Regions from separate parts of the Streptomyces sp. NPDC088400 genome, predicted to be linked through region 4. Evidence: riboswitches for the same ligand, from Rfam matches in the RefSeq annotation. Region 4 holds a riboswitch; each other region holds the start of a gene.

What was found. A riboswitch is a leader RNA that binds a small molecule or an ion and turns the genes downstream of it on or off. The one in region 4 is predicted to bind cyclic di-AMP.
Region 1: another riboswitch for cyclic di-AMP. It lies ahead of ACIQD6_RS19865 (transglycosylase SLT domain-containing protein); the one in region 4 lies ahead of ACIQD6_RS27375 (C40 family peptidase).
Region 2: another riboswitch for cyclic di-AMP. It lies ahead of ACIQD6_RS20205 (M23 family metallopeptidase); the one in region 4 lies ahead of ACIQD6_RS27375 (C40 family peptidase).
Region 3: another riboswitch for cyclic di-AMP. It lies ahead of ACIQD6_RS01180 (NlpC/P60 family protein); the one in region 4 lies ahead of ACIQD6_RS27375 (C40 family peptidase).

Annotation. Positions count from the first base shown of each region.
Region 1 is NZ_JBIVMZ010000007.1:285,194-289,714, reverse strand. Features, by position in the region: gene ACIQD6_RS19875 (response regulator) at 1-144, shown strand, start outside; gene ACIQD6_RS19870 (serine hydrolase domain-containing protein) at 282-1,427, shown strand; cyclic di-AMP (ydaO/yuaA leader) riboswitch at 2,181-2,366, shown strand; gene ACIQD6_RS19865 (transglycosylase SLT domain-containing protein) at 2,371-3,147, shown strand; gene ACIQD6_RS19860 (amino acid permease) at 3,289-4,521, opposite strand, start outside.
Region 2 is NZ_JBIVMZ010000007.1:377,805-382,325, reverse strand. Features, by position in the region: gene ACIQD6_RS20210 (M16 family metallopeptidase) at 1-1,165, shown strand, start outside; cyclic di-AMP (ydaO/yuaA leader) riboswitch at 1,353-1,518, shown strand; gene ACIQD6_RS20205 (M23 family metallopeptidase) at 1,532-2,308, shown strand; gene ACIQD6_RS20200 (GntR family transcriptional regulator) at 2,603-3,292, shown strand; gene ACIQD6_RS20195 (HPr family phosphocarrier protein) at 3,465-3,746, opposite strand; gene ACIQD6_RS20190 (GNAT family N-acetyltransferase) at 3,937-4,521, shown strand, end outside.
Region 3 is NZ_JBIVMZ010000001.1:237,715-242,235, forward strand. Features, by position in the region: gene ACIQD6_RS01170 (NlpC/P60 family protein) at 71-1,102, opposite strand; gene ACIQD6_RS01175 (hypothetical protein) at 1,353-1,706, shown strand; gene ACIQD6_RS01180 (NlpC/P60 family protein) at 1,780-3,039, opposite strand; cyclic di-AMP (ydaO/yuaA leader) riboswitch at 3,038-3,201, opposite strand; gene ACIQD6_RS01185 (ATP-dependent DNA helicase) at 3,489-4,521, shown strand, end outside.
Region 4 is NZ_JBIVMZ010000012.1:90,396-94,916, forward strand. Features, by position in the region: gene ACIQD6_RS27365 (ATP-dependent Clp protease proteolytic subunit) at 1-479, shown strand, start outside; gene ACIQD6_RS27370 (hypothetical protein) at 486-794, shown strand; cyclic di-AMP (ydaO/yuaA leader) riboswitch at 1,216-1,327, shown strand; gene ACIQD6_RS27375 (C40 family peptidase) at 1,341-1,814, shown strand; gene ACIQD6_RS27380 (ATP-binding protein) at 1,941-2,378, opposite strand; gene ACIQD6_RS27385 (helix-turn-helix domain-containing protein) at 2,634-3,488, shown strand; gene ACIQD6_RS27390 (DUF397 domain-containing protein) at 3,497-3,781, shown strand; gene ACIQD6_RS27395 (8-amino-7-oxononanoate synthase) at 3,857-4,521, opposite strand, start outside.

The sequences.
Region 1 (4,521 bases), on a different contig from region 4:
ATCTCCGGGCGTCTGGTGATCGGTCTGCCGACCGTGAAGACTCATGTGAGCAGCCTGCTTGCCAAGCTGAATGCCCGCGACCGAGCGCAACTTGTCATCGTCGCCTATGAGAGCGGCCTCACCAGGCCTGGGGTGTCGACCTGAGGCCGGTCCGCGAGCTAAATCGTTCGTGACGAGATCGCGCATCGCCGTACTGTGACCCGGTCAACGACCGTGGGAGGCAGAGGCGCGTACCCCCTGGGCACAACGAGCCCCCACGGCCATGCGGAGGGCGCGACACGGTGGATCAGCGCAACGGATGGGCCGACGAGCACTTCGGAGCCGTCGCCGACGTGTTCGCGCGGAACTTCACCGAGTTCCCCGAACTCGGCTCTGCCGTCACGGTGTTCGCCGGCGGACGCAAGGTCGTGGATCTGTGGGGCGGGGTCGCGGACCAGCGGACCGGCCGGCCGTGGGACCAGGCCACAGTGGTGCCGGTCTTCTCCTGTGCCAAGGGCATCGTGAGCCTGTGCGCCCACCTCCTCGCGCAGGAGGGACGCCTCGACCTCGACGCCCCGGTGAGCCGGTACTGGCCCGAGTTCGCGCAGCACGGCAAGGACGCCATCACCTGCCGCATGGTCCTCGGGCACCGGGCGGGACTCCCCGCCCTCGACCGGGTACTCAGCTTCGAGGAGATCGCCGGCTGGACACCGGTGACCCGGGCCATGGAGGAGCAGAAGCCGCTGTGGGAGCCGGACACGGCGTACGAGTACCACGGTCACGTCTTCGGCTTCCTCATCGGTGAGGTCATCCGGCGCATCACCGGGCTCACTCCCGGCGCGTACTTCCGCCGCGTCGTGGGCGACCCGCTGGGACTACGGGCCTGGATCGGCCTGCCCACCGAGGAGACGGCCGGCCGTGCCCGGCTCGTCGAGGCCGAGGGACGGCCGGGGATGCCAGGGCCCGAGCACCTGCTCACCCGCATCGTGACGATGAACGGAGCCCTGGCCTTCCCCGGTCTCGACGAGCCGCACGGCTGGAACGACCCGGCGCTGCTGGGAATGGAGCTGCCCGGAGCCGGTGCCACGGCGTCGGCGAGCGGACTTGCCGGGCTCTACGCCGCCACCGTGACCGGCATCGAGGGCCGGGAGCGGCTGCTCACACCGGACACCGTGACGGACGCGGTCCGCGAGATGTCGTCCGGCAAGGGGTGGCTGGGCTTCGACGCCGGGGCACGCTGGGGCTCGGGCTTCCTGCTCGACTCGCCGGCCTTCCGGCCGATGCTGGGGGAGCGCAGTTTCGGCAACGACGGAGCCGGCGGCCAATTCGCCTTCGGCGACGACGAGTTCGGCGTGGGCTTCGCGTACACCGCCAACCGCATGATCGGCCACGGCGACGCCCGTGCGGACCGCCTCGTCGCGGCTGTGCGCGACTGCCTGGCAGGCTGACGCCCGCGAGTGGGCGGGGCGAGAGCCGTGTCGGTCGGCAATTCTCCGGTGACGCTCCACATCCCCGAGCCCTGTGCCGCGTATTCCGCAGACTCCAGAATCTGGAATTCGCCGGTTCTCGGGTAAAAGGAAGCGCCGGAAAGGTTTCTGACTCCCGATCGCCCTGCATTGCCGGATGAACCCGGTTGCCTTGAGCGGGAGATCATATTCCTGAGTGATGTGACGACAGGCAGTCAGAAATGCGACCGTCGCTGCCCATTTGATGCCGCCGACGGCGCACCCGGGCAAGGAGTGGCCGGACGAGGGTGACTCGCTGTGTGGGAACGAACTCTGGAGTGTCGGTGTTGCTGCCCGGCCGGGCGATGTCGGGATGGGGCGGTGTCGGGGTGGGCGCGTCCCGGGGCGTCGGTCGCGTCGTCGTCGCGGAGTACGAGGCCCGTACAGCATCAGCCGCCCATATGGGCGTTTTGCTGGCGTTCTTGCTTTAAGTCTTATTTGGAATATTCGCGTAACTTACTGCCCTCTGTTCGGTGTTGTGACGCGCATCCCCCCCTTGCCTCGTGATTCCCGTCACGCCCTGCGCCGCGGTGAGGTTCTTGCTCGCCCGTCCACTTCGCTCACAGGGAAGGAGAGTTGAGTTTCCTGGCGTGGAATGGGGAGACCGGGATTTGCCGGTTCGGATTCCCTTATGGAGGGGCGTTGTGAATTCAGGACTTGTTTCGCCCGGACGTTCTCGTCTAGTTTCACGTCACTCCGGATAGAACGCCGAATCCTGCCGCTGTCCGGAAACCACACCCACTCACCTACGGCAGGAGCGGGGAACCCAGGTAAGTCGCTGATCCGATACCGGACCGGCTAGGGGTGAAGTCGCATTCCCACGCGGCCGGGCATCTCCCGCCCGAACCCGACAGCTCACCTCGCAGGCGACGGAGAGGAATTCGTCATGCCCGCAAAGGCCAAGCACCGTCGTCCCAGAATCAGCCCGCTCGCCCGAGGCCTCGTCGCCGTGGGCGCGGGTGGCGCCGTACTCGCCCTTCCGCTGGTGGCCGCGACCACCGCCAGTGCGGCCCCGTCGGCGGGTCATGTCGCCGCCGAAGCGGCTACCGCGCCCGCCGCCGTCAAGGCCAAGCCGGCCAGCTACTCCGTGGTCGCGGGTGATTCTCTTTCCAAGATCGCGCACGCGCATTCCCTGAGCGGCGGCTGGAAGAAGCTGTACCAGGACAACGAGAAGGCCGTCGGCGACGACCCGTCGCTGCTTCACCCCGGCACCAAGCTGTCGATCGGCGAGAAGGCCAAGGCCGAGAAGGCCACGGCCGGCGCTGCCACACAGGCGAGTGCCGAAAACGCGAAGTCCGGTGCGGGCGCCACGGTCGTCCAGGCGGCGGCGGAGAAGACGTACTCCGACAACCTGGACGGTTGGATCAAGGAGTCGCTGGACGTCATGGCCGCCCACGGCATTCCGGGCACCTACGACGGCATCCACCGCAACATCATCCGCGAGTCCGCGGGCGACCCGGCGGCCATCAACAACTGGGACTCCAACGCCGTGGCCGGCACCCCGTCCAAGGGGCTCCTCCAGGTCATCGACCCGACGTTCCAGGCCTACCACGTGCCCGGTACGTCGACCGACAGCTACGACCCGGTCGCCAACATCACGGCCGCGTGCAACTACGCCGCCGACAAGTACGGCTCGATCGACAATGTGAACGGCCCCTACTGACAGTCCCTGCCGGGATTCGTCAGGACGCCGATACGCGGGCCCCTGCCGGAGCGATGATTCGCGCCGGACAGGGGCCCGCGTATCGGTGGCGGGCGACACGGCGGTGGAGCGGCCGGGCCGCACGGAATTCCGGCGTCCGGTTCACACGCGGCGTGCGCGCAGCTCCCGCAGGCCCGCCACCGCCAGGACGAGTGCCGCCGCACCCAGGGACCACAGCAGCTGCGGACGCGCCGTGTCGTCGGTCAGCATCAGCCCGAACAAGACCGCCATCGCGACCAGCGCCGCGATGGTCAGGCCCGGGAAGAGCCACATCTTCAGGATCAGGCGTTCCGGTGCCTCCTCCTCGATACGCCGCCGCAGGCGCAGCTGCGACGCGGCGATCAGCGCCCATACGAAGAGGAGCACCGCGCCGACCGAGTTGAGCATGTAGAGGAAGACCGAGTCGGGCCACTTCAGATTGAGCAGCACGGAGACGAAGCCGAACGCCACGGAGGCCAGGACCGCCCGGCGCGGCACGCCCCCCTCGCTCACCTTTCGCAGCGAGCCCGGCGCCTCACCCCGTTCGGCGAGCGAGAAGACCATCCGGGACGCCCCGTAGAGGTTGGCGTTGAGCGCCGAGAGCAGAGCCACGAACACGACGATGTTCATGATCTGCCCGGCGGACGGGACGCCGATCGCGTCGAGGACGGTGACGTACGGACTCAGCCCCGCCTTCTGCGCCGTCCACGGCAACGCGGTCACGATGACCAGCATCGAGCCGACGTAGAAGAACAGGATCCGGAACACCGAGCTGCGCACCGCCCTGGCCACCGAGCGCACCGGGTCGTCGGACTCGGCCGCCGCGATCGTGACGACCTCCAGGCCGCCGAAGGCGAAGACGACGGCGAGGACACCGGAGACGACGCCCTGCCAGCCACCCGGCAGGAAGCCGCCCTGCCCGGTGAGGTTCGTGAGGCCGACGGGGTCGGTGTCGGGCAGGATGCCGAAGATCGCGAGCAGCCCGAGGACCAGGAACGCGACGATCGCGAAGACCTTCAGGGCGGCGAACCAGAACTCGAACTCGCCGAAATTCTTCACGGCGGCGAGGTTCGTGCCGGTGAAGAGCAGCATGAAGAGCAGTACCCACGCCCACTGGGGTACGGACGGCAGCCAGCCGTGCGCGATCTGCGCCGCGCCCGTCGCCTCCACGGCCAGTACGACGACCAGCAGGAACCAGTACAGCCAGCCCACGCTGAACCCGGCCCACCGGCCGAGGGCCCGCTCGGCGTGTACGGAGAAGGACCCCGACGCCGGCATCGCGGCCGACATCTCGCCCAGCATCCGCATCACGCACATCGCGAGCGCGCCCGCGATCAGGTAGGAGACGACGATCCC
Region 2 (4,521 bases), on a different contig from region 4:
CACCGACAAGCGCTCCGCCGAGGAGTTCGCCGCCGAGCTGGAGCGCTGCGGCGCCACGCTCGACGCGTACGCCGACCACCCGGGCGTACGGGTCTCCCTGGAGGTCCCCGTATCCCGGCTGCCCAAGGCGCTCGGGCTGCTCGCCGAGGCGCTGCGCGCCCCCGCCTTCGCGGACAGCGAGGTCGAGCGGCTCGTACGGAACCGGCTCGACGAGATCCCGCACGAGACCGCCAACCCCGGCCGCCGCGCCGCCAAGCAGCTCTCCAAGGAGCTGTTCCCGGCCTCCGCGCGCATGTCACGACCGCGCCAGGGCACCGAGGAGACGGTCGAGCGCATCGACGCCGCGGGCGTACGTGCCTTCTACGAGGCGCACGTACGTCCCGCCACGGCCACCGCGGTCATCGTCGGCGACCTCACCGGCGTCGACCTGGACGCGGTGCTCGCCGACTCCCTCGGCACCTGGACCGGCAATACCGCCGCTCCCCGTCCCGTACCGCCGGTGACCGCCGACGACACGGGCCGTGTGGTGATCGTGGACCGGCCCGGCGCCGTCCAGACCCAGCTGCTGATCGGCCGTATCGGCCCGGACCGGCATGACCGGGTCTGGCCCGCGCAGGTGCTCGGCACGTACTGCCTGGGTGGCACCCTCACGTCCCGGCTCGACCGGGTGCTGCGTGAGGAGAAGGGCTACACCTACGGTGTACGGGCCTTCGGCCAGGTGCTGCGCTCCTCGGCTCCCTCGACCCCGGGCGGGGTGACGGGCGCCGCGATGCTCGCCATCAGCGGCTCCGTGGACACCGCGTCCACCGGCCCGGCGCTGGACGACCTCTGGACGGTGCTCCGCACCCTCGCCGCCGAAGGCCTCACCGACGCCGAGCGGGACGTCGCCGTGCAGAACCTGGTGGGGGTGGCACCGCTCAAGTACGAGACGGCGGCGTCCGTCGCGGCCACGCTGGCCGACCAGGTCGAGCAGCACCTCCCGGACGACTTCCAGGCGCAGTTGTACGCGCGCCTTGTGGAGACCGGCACCGTGGAGGCGACCGCCGCGGCCGTCAACGCCTTCCCGGTGGACCGGTTGGTGACCGTGCTCGTGGGTGACGCCGCCCAGATCGAGGAGCCGGTCAAGGCTCTCGGTATCGGTGAAGTGACCGTCGTCACCGGCTGATCCGGCCTCAGGAGGGAACCCTGGCGACACCTGTCGCCGGGGTTCCCGTGGTATGTCCGTTTTGTTGGAGAGGTTGCCCGTCTGCCCTGTGGCGATGCCAACAAAACTTCCTGTCTGTTTGGCGAACGAAAGATGACCCGCTTAGCGTCGGTCCGGCTGTTCGCCAGTTGCGCCGCACCGCGGCGTCGGACAGTCATCGCCGAGTCCCCGTCAGGCGCGAGCCTGGGGAGCCGGGGACCCACGTAGTCCCTGGGGTGAATCGGACGCCTTCGCGCACCGGCGCGGAGGGGCCCGTAGGAGACCTTCCTGCTCCGAACCCGTCAGCTAACCCGGTAGGCGAGAAGGAAGGAAAGGACCAGCCACTTCATGGCGTTCACCCGTGCCACCGGGAAGCATCGTGCCCGGAGCAGAATGAGCCGCAAGGGCGCGAGCGTCGCCGGCGCCGCGACTCTCACCGCGACCGGAGTCATCGGCACCCTGGCCTCTTCCCCGGCACTCGCCGCCACCACCGACGTCCAGGCGGCCCAGCAGACCGGCCTGGCCCAGGCCATCACCATCGACGAGTCCCTCGCGGGCACGGTCGACACCCAGGCGGAGGCCCAGCACCAGGCCGCCGCCCGTGCCAAGGCACAGGCCGTGGCGGAGGCGGAGGCCAAGCGCAAGGCCGTGGCGCGCGCCAAGGAGATCCGTGCCGAGGAGGCCCGTGCGGCCCGTGAGGCCGAGCGCAAGCGCCTCAACGCCTTCCAGCTCCCGGTCGCCGGCTCGTACGTCACCACCGGCTACCAGAGCGGCGGCTCCCTCTGGTCCTCCGGCAGCCACTCGGGCATCGACTTCCGCGCGGCGTCCGGCACTTCGGTCGTTGCCGTCGGCGCGGGCACCGTGGTCGAGGCGGGCTGGGGCGGTTCGTACGGCAACAACATCGTGCTCAAGATGAAGGACGGCACGTACACGCAGTACGGCCATCTCTCCTCGATCGGCGTCTCCGTCGGCCAGAGCGTCACCCCGGGGCAGCAGATAGGTCTCTCGGGGGCGACCGGCAACGTCACCGGGCCGCACCTTCACTTCGAGGCCCGCACGAGCCCGGACTACGGCTCCGACATGGACCCCGTCGGCTACCTGCGCGCGCACGGCGTGAACGTCTGACGAAGCACTCCGACCGACCGCTCCGACCGATCGCTCGGACTGACACTCCGATCACTTCGCTCGTCCGAAGGCCCCGGCCCGTGCCGGGGCCTTCGTGCGCTTCCGCGCCCTCCGTGGCCTTCCGTGCCGCCCGGAGCCTTTCGAGCGGTCCGGTGGCCTTCCGTATCCGCCGCTCTGGCCAAAAGATATCCATGGATTCCGACTCCCCATCGGAAATTCGTGCTGATTGCAATAGAGTCACGGAACAGGCGTCAATCAGCAGAGTTTCGCGCGGATTAAGTCGGAGGTTCGGACATGCGCATTCCCGCGCACTCGGTATGCACGGCGATCCGCGACGACATCGTCTCCGGTCTGTTCGAGCGGGGCAGCCGCCTCACCGAGGAGCAGCTGGCACGGCGCTACGGCGTCTCCCGCGTCCCGGTGCGCGAAGCCCTGCGCACCCTGGAGTCGGAGGGCTTCGTGACCACCCGCCGCCATGCCGGCGCGTGTGTGGCCGAGCCCTCGGAGCAGGAGGCGGGGGATCTCCTGGAGGTGCGGCTGCTGCTGGAGCCGCTGGGTGCCGCACGCGCCGCCCAGCGCCGCACGGAGGCCCACCTCAAGGTGCTGCGCGGCCTGGTCAGGCTGGGCCAGGAGCGGGCCCGCAGGGGCCAGGGCGAGGATCTGCGCTCGCTCGACGCCTGGTTCCACGAGACGCTCGCCCAGGCGTCGGGAAGCCCGGGGCTGATCGCCCTGCTCACCCAGACCAGGCACAAGATCGCATGGATGTACGTGGCCGAGCAGCCCGCCCACCCCGTGGAGTCCTGGGCGGAGCACGGCGCGATCGTGGACGCGGTGGCCCGTGGTGACGCGGAGCGGGCGCGGGCGCTCACGGCCCTGCACGCGGAGCGGACGGCGGCGACGCACAGGCTGCGGAAACCAGGCCGGATCCGGGAAAGAGTGAGGCCTTCGCAACATGCCGTAAACACCGCGAGCGTCCGTACTTAACAATCCAGCCGTATACAAAGAACATAAATATGCGGGGCTTATTTCCTGCTGCCCGTACGCTTTATCCGTACGCGTTATCCGCGCGAGCTGTCGGCACAAAAGAACGGAGCCGTGGTGTGCTGAATTCAGCACACCACGGCTCCGCTGCGGAATTACCCGGTACGGTCGGGTGTCAGACCGTCTCGGGAAGCTCGTCGAGGCCCTCGGAAACCAGCTTCGCCAGCCGGTCCAGAGCGGCGTCGGCGCCCTCCGCCTCGGAAGCGAGCACGATCTCCTCGCCGCCCTGCGCCCCCAGGCCGAGCACCGCGAGCATGGAGGCGGCGTTGACGGGGTTACCGTCGGCCTTCGCGATCGTCACGGGGACGCCGGCGGCCGTGGCGGCGCGGACGAAGATGGAGGCGGGACGGGCGTGCAGGCCCTCGGCCCAGCCGACATTGACGCGGCGCTCAGCCATGGTATTGCCCTTCAAGTCGCAAAAAGTCTCAAAATGATGCCTGCACCAGCCTCTCATGTGCCGTCGAAAGTTCATCTGTCGGCCCCGAACAGGCCCGGTACCAGAGCCCTCCACGGCCTCCGGCCAGGCAGGGAACCCGGCCCCCGGCTACGGACCCGCCCCTGCCGGGCTCGCGCCGTACGCTTTGGACATGGAGAAGCCGCAGGATCACGTCTACCCCGCGCACTGGGAGGCGGACGTGGTGCTCCGCGACGGTGGCACCGCCCGGATCCGGCCCATCACCACCGAGGACGCCGAGCGTCTGGTCAGCTTCTACGAGCAGGTCTCCGACGAGTCGAAGTACTACCGCTTCTTCGCCCCCTACCCGCGCCTCTCCGACAAGGACGTGCACCGGTTCACGCACCACGACTACGTGGACCGGGTGGGGCTCGCGGTGACGGTGGGAGGGGAGTTCATCGCGACCGTCCGGTACGACCGCACGGACCGGCGCGGACTGCCCGCGTCCGCGCCGGCCGACGAGGCAGAGGTCGCGTTCCTCGTCCAGGACGCCCACCAGGGGCGCGGAGTCGCCTCCGCCCTCCTCGAACACATCGCCGCGGTCGCCCGCGAGCGCGGTATCCGGCGCTTCGCCGCCGAGGTGCTGCCCGCCAACAGCAAGATGATCAAGGTGTTCCGGGACGCCGGGTTCACCCAGAAGCGCAGCTTCGAGGACGGCTCCGTACGCCTCACTCTCGACCTCGAACCCACCGCCGAGTCCCTCGCCGTGCAGCGCGGC
Region 3 (4,521 bases), on a different contig from region 4:
CCCGCACCCGGCGCCGGGGCTGATGCGGGAGCGGAACGCGGAATCAGGTGCGAGGCCGGACTCGGGCCCGTCAGGCGGGGCGGGCGGCTCCCGCGAAGGGCATCTGGTCGATCGGCGCCATACGGACCGCCGAACCGGGCCGTGGGGCGTGGATCATCTGCCCGTTGCCGACATAGACCCCGACATGGCTGATGCCCGGGAAGAAGAACACCAGGTCACCCGGGGCGAGCTGGTCGCGTGTGACGCGCCGGCCGGCGTTGATCTGGGTGTACGTGGTGCGGGGGAGGGCCACTCCGGCGGAGCGCCAGGCGGCCTGGGCCAGGCCCGAGCAGTCGAAGGAGCCGGGGCCGGTCGAGCCCCACACGTACGGCTTGCCGATGGCCCCGTAGGCGAAGGCGACGGCCGCGGCGGCACGGGAGTTCGGCGCCCCCACCGCACCACCGGGCGCGGAACCGCCTCCCTGCTGTCCTTGCCGTGCGTACTGGGTGCGCTGCGGGGCGGTGAGGCTGTCGAGGAGCCTCTCGGCGGTGTCGAGCTTTGCCCGGATGGTGGACTTGTGCCTGGCCAGTTCGGCCTGGTGGGCCTTGAGTGCCACGAGCCGGCCGTCGGCCCGGGTGCGCAACTCGGCGATCTGCGCGAGTCCCTTGCGGACCCCGGCGATCGTGCTCGCCTGGCGGGCACCGGCCTGTTCGGCGAAGCCGGCCGCTTCCAGGTACTCCTCGGGCTTGGAACTGAGGGCGAGCTGTACGGCGGGGTCGAGGCCACCGGCCCGGTACTGCGCGGCGGCGATCGAACCGAGCGCGTCGCGGGCCGTGTTGAGCCGTTCCGTACGACGCGCTGCCTCGTCGCGCAGCTCCGCCAGCGAGGCGTGTGCGGCGTCCGCCTTCTCCTTCGCCCCGTTGTACTGCTCGGTGGCGGCCTCGGCCTGCTCGTACAGCCCGTCGACCTTGGCCTTGACCTGGGCCGGGGTGAGCCGGGGTTCGGCGTGTGCGGGCCCGTCGAAGGCGGTGACGGTCGCGGCTCCGGCGAGCGCGAGAGTGGCGGCGGTACGGCCGGCCGAGCCGGCGAGCGGGCGCTGTCTGGGTTTTCGGTGCGCTGCCACGGGGGTGGTCCTCTTCCTTATGTCCGTACGGGGCCGACGGCGAGAGCCGCCCACCCGGAGAGGACCGTAAGGGGCAAGGTCACAAGCCGTTGTCGACATGGCGGTATTGGCGTGAGATGGATGATCTGTTGCGCTTTATGACCGGCTCGATCGCGACGGAGCGGCGATCTCCGGTCGGACCCGACCGATACGGCAACAAAGCCTCACCTCACCGAAGAGCAGTGGTAAGGCCCTGGTTAGGCTCCGAGTCATGGACGTACTCATCAATGTCTTCGTCGCCCTGCACATCATCGGCATCGCCTCGCTGCTCGGCGGCTTTCTGACGCAGATGAAGGCGATGAGCGCGGGCACGGCACGGTTCAACGCACCGATGCTGCACGGAGCGCTGACGATGCTGATCACCGGCATGGTGCTGGTGGGCCTCAACCAGGCCGACGGTCACACCCTGAACAACATCAAGATCGGCATCAAGCTGGCGATCCTGGTCGTGATCCTGGGTGTGGTGTACGTGAAGCGGGACGACGAGGCCGCCTCGAAGCCGCTGTTCGGCGTGGTGGGCGGTCTGACGGTGGCCAACATCTTCATCGCCACGCTCTGGACCTGAGCGGGGCCGTGGCCCGCAGGACGCTCGACGGCGCTCCCCGGGCCACGGGCGTGAGTTCAGCGGTCCGCCGGTGTCAGGCGGGGCGGACGCTGCCGTAGATCGGCATGTAGTAGATCGACTCCTCGCGGACGTTCGCGCCCGGCTTGGGGGCATGGATCATCATGCCGTCGCCGATGTAGATGCCGACATGGCTGATGTCGTCGTAGAAGAAGACCAGATCGCCCGGACGGAGGTCCTCCGTCGCGACGCGCGTGCCGGTCTTCGCCTGGTCCCAGGTGGTACGCGGAAGTTCCACGCCCGCCTCTTTCCAGGCGGCCTGGGTCAGGCCCGAGCAGTCGTACGAGCTGGGGCCGGTCGCGCCCCAGACGTACGGCTTGCCGATCTGGGCGCGGGCGAAGGCGAGGACCTTCGCGGCCTTGGTGGTCTGCGCGCTGTCGGAGGCCCCCGAGCCGGTCCCGGTGCCCGTGCCGGTGCCGGTGCCCGTACTTGAGCCTGAGTCTGAGCCGGTCTCGTTGTCCGTTCCGGTCGACGGGGATTCGGCCTGCTCCCCGTCCTGCTGCTTCGCCCGCTCTTGCTCTTGTTCCTGCTTCTCGCGCAGGCGCTCGGCCTCGGCCCTGGCCCGAGCGTCTTCCTTGGCCTTCGCCTCCGCCTTGCGGCGGGCCTCGTCTTCCTTCTTGCGTTCCAGCGCGGCCAGGCGCGCCTTTTCCTCGGCGGTCAGCTTCGACAGCAGTGCCCGCGCCGCGCTGAGCTTCTTCTGGACGCTCTCCTTGCTGGTGCGCAGGGATGCCTGCGAGTCGGAGAGCGACTCCAGGCTCTTGGTCGCCTCTGCCCGCTGCTTCGTCGCGTCGGCCTGCTGTGACTGGTACTCGGCGACGGCCCCTTGCTGACGGTCGGTCAGCCGGTCCGTCGTCTGCTTCTGTTCGAGGAACTCCTCAGGGCTGTCCGCGAACAGCAGGGCGGCGGTCGGGGTGATCGCGCCTTCCCGGTACTGCGTGGCCGCGTAGCCGCCGAGCTTGCGGCGGGCCTCGTTCAGCTTGTCCATGCGCTCGGCGGCGTCGTCGAGCGCACGGTCGACCGTGCGCTTCTGCTCCTGGGTGGCTTCTTTGGCCTTGTTGTACTGCTGGGTCTCGCTCCCGGCCTGGCGGTACAGATCGTCGACCTTCTTCTGTACCTCTTCGACGGACGGTGTCGGCTCGGTGGGCGCGGCGTGCGCGTTCTGTGTCGAGAGCAGCGTGACCGAAGCGAGAGCGGCCGTCGTGACTCCGACGGCCGGGGAGTTGGCGCGTACTCCGCTACGGTTGCGCGGCTTGCGATGCGACGCCAAGGTCGGCATCTCCTTCCGTGGACCGCCTACCGGGTTAGCTGTCGGGTTCGGGCGGAACGGAAGGCTGCCCTACGGGCCTGGAACGTACGGCCCGATTCACCCCGGTCGTGCAGAGTGGGTCCCCGGTTCCGAACTTCCTCACAGGAAGGTCGAATTCGGCGCGGGCCGCCCGCTTGGCGCGGATCGCCGGGGAGGGAACGGGCTGCCTGACGGAGCACGCTAGCCAAAGTGTGGCGCTTGTGTGAAGGCGGATGGCCGATATGCCCGATACGTTTTTGTGACATTTGCCCGCGTGATGTGCGGGGGTGTTGGTGGGTAAGTCCGCCATTACGGTGCGTGATTTTTCGGGCCGTTCCGCGCGTCCGCCCGGCATCCTGTCGGGGGCGGCGACGGATGCCTCGGGAGACTTCCGAAGGCGGGCGCGGGCTGTCAGTCCGGGAGCCTAGACTCGTAAAGCGATGAGCAGCCTCTTTGACGACAGTTTCCTGGCGGACCTCCAGCCCTCGGGCGACGAGCACCCACCGCCGCCCGAGGATCACGCCGAGCATGCCCCGGAGCAGGTGCCCGACGACCTCTTCGAGGGTGCCTTCGACGCGCCCCCGGCGCGGGACGCGTACCACCGCGACGGCGCTCCGCGCACCGTGGTGGATCCGGCCGCGCTGCTCGAAGGGCTGAACGAGGAGCAGCGCGCGGCCGTCGTGCACACCGGATCGCCCCTGCTCATCGTGGCCGGAGCCGGCTCCGGCAAGACCCGGGTCCTGACCCACCGGATCGCGCATCTGCTGGGGACCCGCAACGTTCACCCCGGCCAGATACTGGCGATCACCTTCACCAACAAGGCCGCGGGCGAGATGAAGGAGCGCGTCGCCGACCTCGTCGGCCCGCGCGCCGCCGCCATGTGGGTGCTGACCTTCCACAGCGCCTGCATCCGCATCCTGCGGCGCGAGTCGAAGAGGCTCGGGTTCACGTCGTCGTTCTCGATCTACGACGCCGCCGACTCCAAGCGCCTGATGGCCCTGGTCTGCCGCGATCTGGACCTCGACCCCAAGCGCTACCCGCCCAAGTCCTTCAGCGCCAAGATCTCGAATCTGAAGAACGAGCTGATCGACGAGGAGACCTTCGCCGACCAGGCGGCCGACGGCTTCGAGAAGATGCTCGCCGAGGCGTACCGGATGTACCAGGCGCGGCTGCGTGAGGCCAACGCCCTGGACTTCGACGACATCATCATGACCACCGTCCATCTGCTCCAGGCGTTCCCCGATGTCGCCGAGCACTACCGGCGGCGCTTCCGGCACGTCCTGGTGGACGAGTACCAGGACACCAACCACGCGCAGTACACCCTCGTACGGGAGCTGGTGGGCCCCTCCGGCGCCGACCACGACCCGGCCGAGCTGTGTGTCGTCGGTGACGCCGATCAGTCGATCTACGCCTTCCGCGGCGCCACCATCCGTAACATCCTCCAGTTCGAGGAGGACTACCCGGACGCGACGA
Region 4 (4,521 bases):
TGTCCGCGATCTACGACACGATGCGGATCGTCACCTGCGACGTGCAGACGACGTGCCTCGGCCAGGCCGCCTCCACCGCGGCCGTGCTGCTGGCCGCCGGCGCCCCCGGCAAACGGATGGCCCTGCCCGGCGCCCGGATCCTCGTCCGGCAGCCCGTCATCGAGGACCCCGTCCAAGGGCAGCCGTCCGACCTGGCGATCCACGCGGACGAGATGCTGCGGCTGCGCGCGCTGCTGGAGTCCCTGCTCGTACGTCACACCGGCCAGAGCGCGGAACGGATCGCCGAGGACATCGAACGCGACAAGATCTTCACGGCTGCCGACGCCAAGGCCTACGGCCTGATCGACCACGTGATCGAGAACCGCAGGACCTCTCTCGACCTCCCCGGATCCACGGGCCCCACAGACCCCTCCGACCCCGCAGACCCCACAGCCCCCTCCGGCTCCTCCGGCTCCTCCGGCTCCTCCGGCGGACGGTGACCACCGGTGCTGCCTCCTGAACTGCCGCCGCTGCCCGCCCTGACCCGCGCCGAGGGCGACATGGTCGACAGCTACCTCCAGCTCGTCGATCTGCTCGGGCGGATCAACCCGGCCCGGGGCTCGGACACCTACGGCGCCCTCCGCGCCGCACAGGCACTCCCCGCCCGAGCCGCCGCCCTGCGGGACGCCCTGACGGCCATGCACACCCGCGGCGAGACCGAGCTGCACGCCGCGACCCTGGCCCGCGCGCTGCGGGTGCTCGACGGTGAGCGACGGGCGGGACGGGTCACGCTGCCTCCCGAACGCCCGGCCTGAGCACACCCCTGGCACCCCGGACGGCCACCCGACGACCGCCCGACGACCGTCCGGCCCTCCCGTATGGACGCGCCCATACGGGAACGGCTCGCTCGTTCAGCGTATGAACTGCATGGACGAGTCCGAGGAAGTGAGTTGCGCAATGCGGCGAGATCCGTAACGCGCCCCCCATTCCCCCGCAGCTACGGCCCTCATCAAGGCTCCGCGTCCGGGCCCGACACACCGAGTCGCCACCCATACGGATCAGACGTGATGAACTTCACATATCGTCGTTTCGGCCCGGATATCCGCCACGGCCAGGTCAAGATCCCTGCACGACAAGCCCCCGCCACCGCGGCGGGGCGGTCCGGGCGGACGCCGAGTCCTGCCGCCGTTCCGGATGACTGGTCGACAGGAGTGGATCGGCAGGAGTGGAGGACCCAATCAGTACGGGATGACCCGCGGTCCGGGCCGTCCCTCGGGGTGAAGCCGCTCACGCGGCCGGGCATCTTCGCCAGTCCGAACCCGACAGGTCATCTTTCACAGGCGGCTGACGAAGGGTTGCGCATGACTGCGCAGGCACATGTCCCGTCTTTGCTGTCCCGGACCGGAGCCGTATCGGTCCTCACACTCGCCGCTGTCGGCGGCACGATGCTCGCGCCCGGCGCGACACCCGACGCCTATGCCGCCACGCACGCGGTCAAAGCCATGAAGGTCGCCGCCTCGAAGCAGGGCTCCCCGTACCGGTGGGGCGCCACCGGGCCGTCCCGCTTCGACTGTTCAGGGCTGACGCTCTACTCGTTCAAGCGGGTGGGCAAGAAACTCCCGCGCACGGCGCAGCAGCAGTACAACAAGACCCGCCACATCTCGCGCTCCCATCGGCGCAAGGGGGACCTGGTGTTCTTCCACTACGGGAACAGCATCTACCACGTGGGGATCTACGCGGGCAGGGGCAAGATCTGGCACTCGCCGAAATCCGGGTCCAAGGTGCGGCTGGAGAGGATCTGGTCCAGGAGTGTCTGGTACGGGCGGGTGAAGTGAGCCGGTGAGGTGAGCCGGCGCACCGGATGTACGGCGCGGTGAACAGGGGCGGCCCCGGTCCACGGACCTGGACCGGGAGCGCTCCGGCAGCGTCCGATCGCGCCCGCCCCCTGTCCGGACCGTGTGTCAGCTCTGGACGGGGGCCGCCGTCCAGGGCAACGCGATCCAGACGGTCTTGCCGCCCTCCGGCGTCGGGGTGACGGAGACCCGGCCGCCGCACTCGGCCGCCAGCGAGCGGATGATCACCATGCCGCGGCCGTTGTCCTGCTGTACGGCCGCCGGCAGCCGCTGCGGCCAGCGCGGGTGGCTGTCGGTGACCCCCAGCCGCAACTCCCCGTCACGCTCCTCCAGCCAGACGTCGACCGTGAAGGTGGGCGACTGGCCGAGGGTGTGCTGCACCGCGTTGGTGGCCAGTTCCGAGACGATCAGCCGGACCGTGTCGGCGGTCTCGGCCTCACCGGGCAGACCCCATGCCGTCAGCAGGTCCGCGACGTATCTTCGGGCCGCCGGCACCGACGCGGGATCGCTCGGCAGTGTGATGGATGCTTCCTGATGGTCTGCCATGGCGATGCCGTCCCTTTCCCGCCGGACCGGACCCGGCACAGAGCGGATGCCTGCGCGGACGGCCTCGGACCGTGCTCCGCGCCAGCGTGCCACTCATGGTGCCGTTCTCCGGGCTGATCCACCGCGATATGCATATATCTGTCGCTCAAAGCGGTGAACCGTACTACGCGAGACCGTATTTGGGCCCCGGAAAGATACCTTCTCCGCGCGGCGCCGGATGGCGTCGGCCGGGAGAGCGCGGAGAAGGGTTAATTCATGCGGCATATTCCAGAGGTGCGTCGGCGCAGGCTCGGGGACGAATTGCGCAAGCTGCGACAGAGCGCGGGCCTCACGAGCGGGGACACGGCGCGGCTGCTCGGCTGGCATCAGTCGAAAGTCAGCCGGATCGAGACGGGCGTCAGCGGGGTGAAGGACGACGATCTGGCCGCGCTCCTGGATGCTCTGGGCATCTCCGATCCCCAACTGCGCGCTTTGCTGGGCGCGTTGGCGGGCGCATCGAGCGGCGGGCCCGGGTGGTGGATGGCGTACGGCGGCGTGATCCCGCCCCAGTACCGGGACTTCATCAGCCTGGAGTCCCAGGCCCGTACGGCGCGGACACTGGAGACCTCGGTGGTCCCTGGGCTGCTCCAGACGCCCTCGTACGCCCGCGCCGTGACGCGGGCCGCGCTGGAGGGACTGCCCGCCGCGACGGTCGACTCCCTGGTCGATGTGCGCCTCGCCCGCCAGGAAGTGCTGCGCGCCGCGCAGCCGTTGGAGCTGCACGCCGTGCTCGACGAGGCCGTGCTGCGGAGAGAGGTGGGCGGGCCGGAAGTGATGCGAGATCAATTACGGACCTTATCGCTGCTGGCCGGTCTGCCTCATGTGCGCCTCCAGGTACTCCCGTTCAGCGCCGGTGGCTATATCGGGCTCACTGGACCTTTCGTTATCTTCTCTTTTCCGCACATTACTGATCTGGATTTGGTCGTTCTCGACCACCTCACGAATAGCCTCTATCTTGAGCGGAAAGAAGACCTTGAGGCGTACTGCGCCGCGTTCCGCATCATGCAGGCGCACGCCCTCTCACCCAAGGATTCATTGGATCTCATCGCCGGGATCGGTGACGGCGCGTAGGGAGCATCATGTCCGCTTGCCTCGCACAGCCCCCAGTCCAGACTTCGGACTCCACTCTCCCCCCATCCCCCACTCCCCCCACCTCTCTTCCCACCGCCCCGGTCCCCGCCCCGGCCTGGCGGCGCAGCAGCTACAGCACCGGGGCGAACAACTGCGTGGAGTCCGCCCGCACCCGCGCGGACGGACTGGCCGTACGTGACTCGAAGGATGTGAACCTGCCGCATCTGTCCTTCACCCCGGGCGCGTGGACGGCGTTCGTCCACGCGTTGTGCGGGGAGGCTGCCGCGTCCTGAGCACGTTCACGTACACACCGGGACCAGAGCCCGGGACTCTCAGGTGGTGGGCCCGGGACAGTCGAGTACCGGATCTCAGCCGACGGACGCGGCAGCCCCCTCCGACGCCGTTGCCACGATCGTCCGTACCGCCGTGCCGATCTGTTCGTCCGTCAGGTCGGCACGCGCGGTGAGCCTGATCCGTGAGATGCCGTCCGGCACCGACGGCGGCCGGAAACAGCCCACCCCCAGGCCCGCCGCGCGACAGTCGGCCGCCCAGCGCACGGCCGCCTCCGGGGACGGCGCCTGTACGGAGACCACGGCGGCGTCCGGTCGTACGGCAGTCAGCCCCGCCTCCGTGAGCAGCCGGTGCAGCGTACGGGCCACCTCGCGGGCGCGCCCGGCCCGCGCGGGCTCCCGGCGCAGCAGCCGCAGGCTCTCCAGCGCGCCGCCGACGGCCGCCGGCGCCAGGCCCGTGTCGAAGATGAACGTGCGCGCGGCGTTGACCAGATGCTCGACGACCCGGGCCGGACCGAGGATCGCACCGCCCTGGCTGCCCAGGGACTTGGAGAGCGTGAGGGTCGCCACCACACCGTCCGCGCCCGCGATGCCCGCCGCGTTCGGCGTGCCCCGGCCGCCGTCGCCCAGGACGCCCAGACCGTGCGCGTCGTCGACGAGCAGGGCCGCGCCGTGCGTACGGCAGGCCTCGTCCAGTTCCCGCAGGGGCGCCGCGTCGCCGTCCACCGAGAACACCGCGTCGC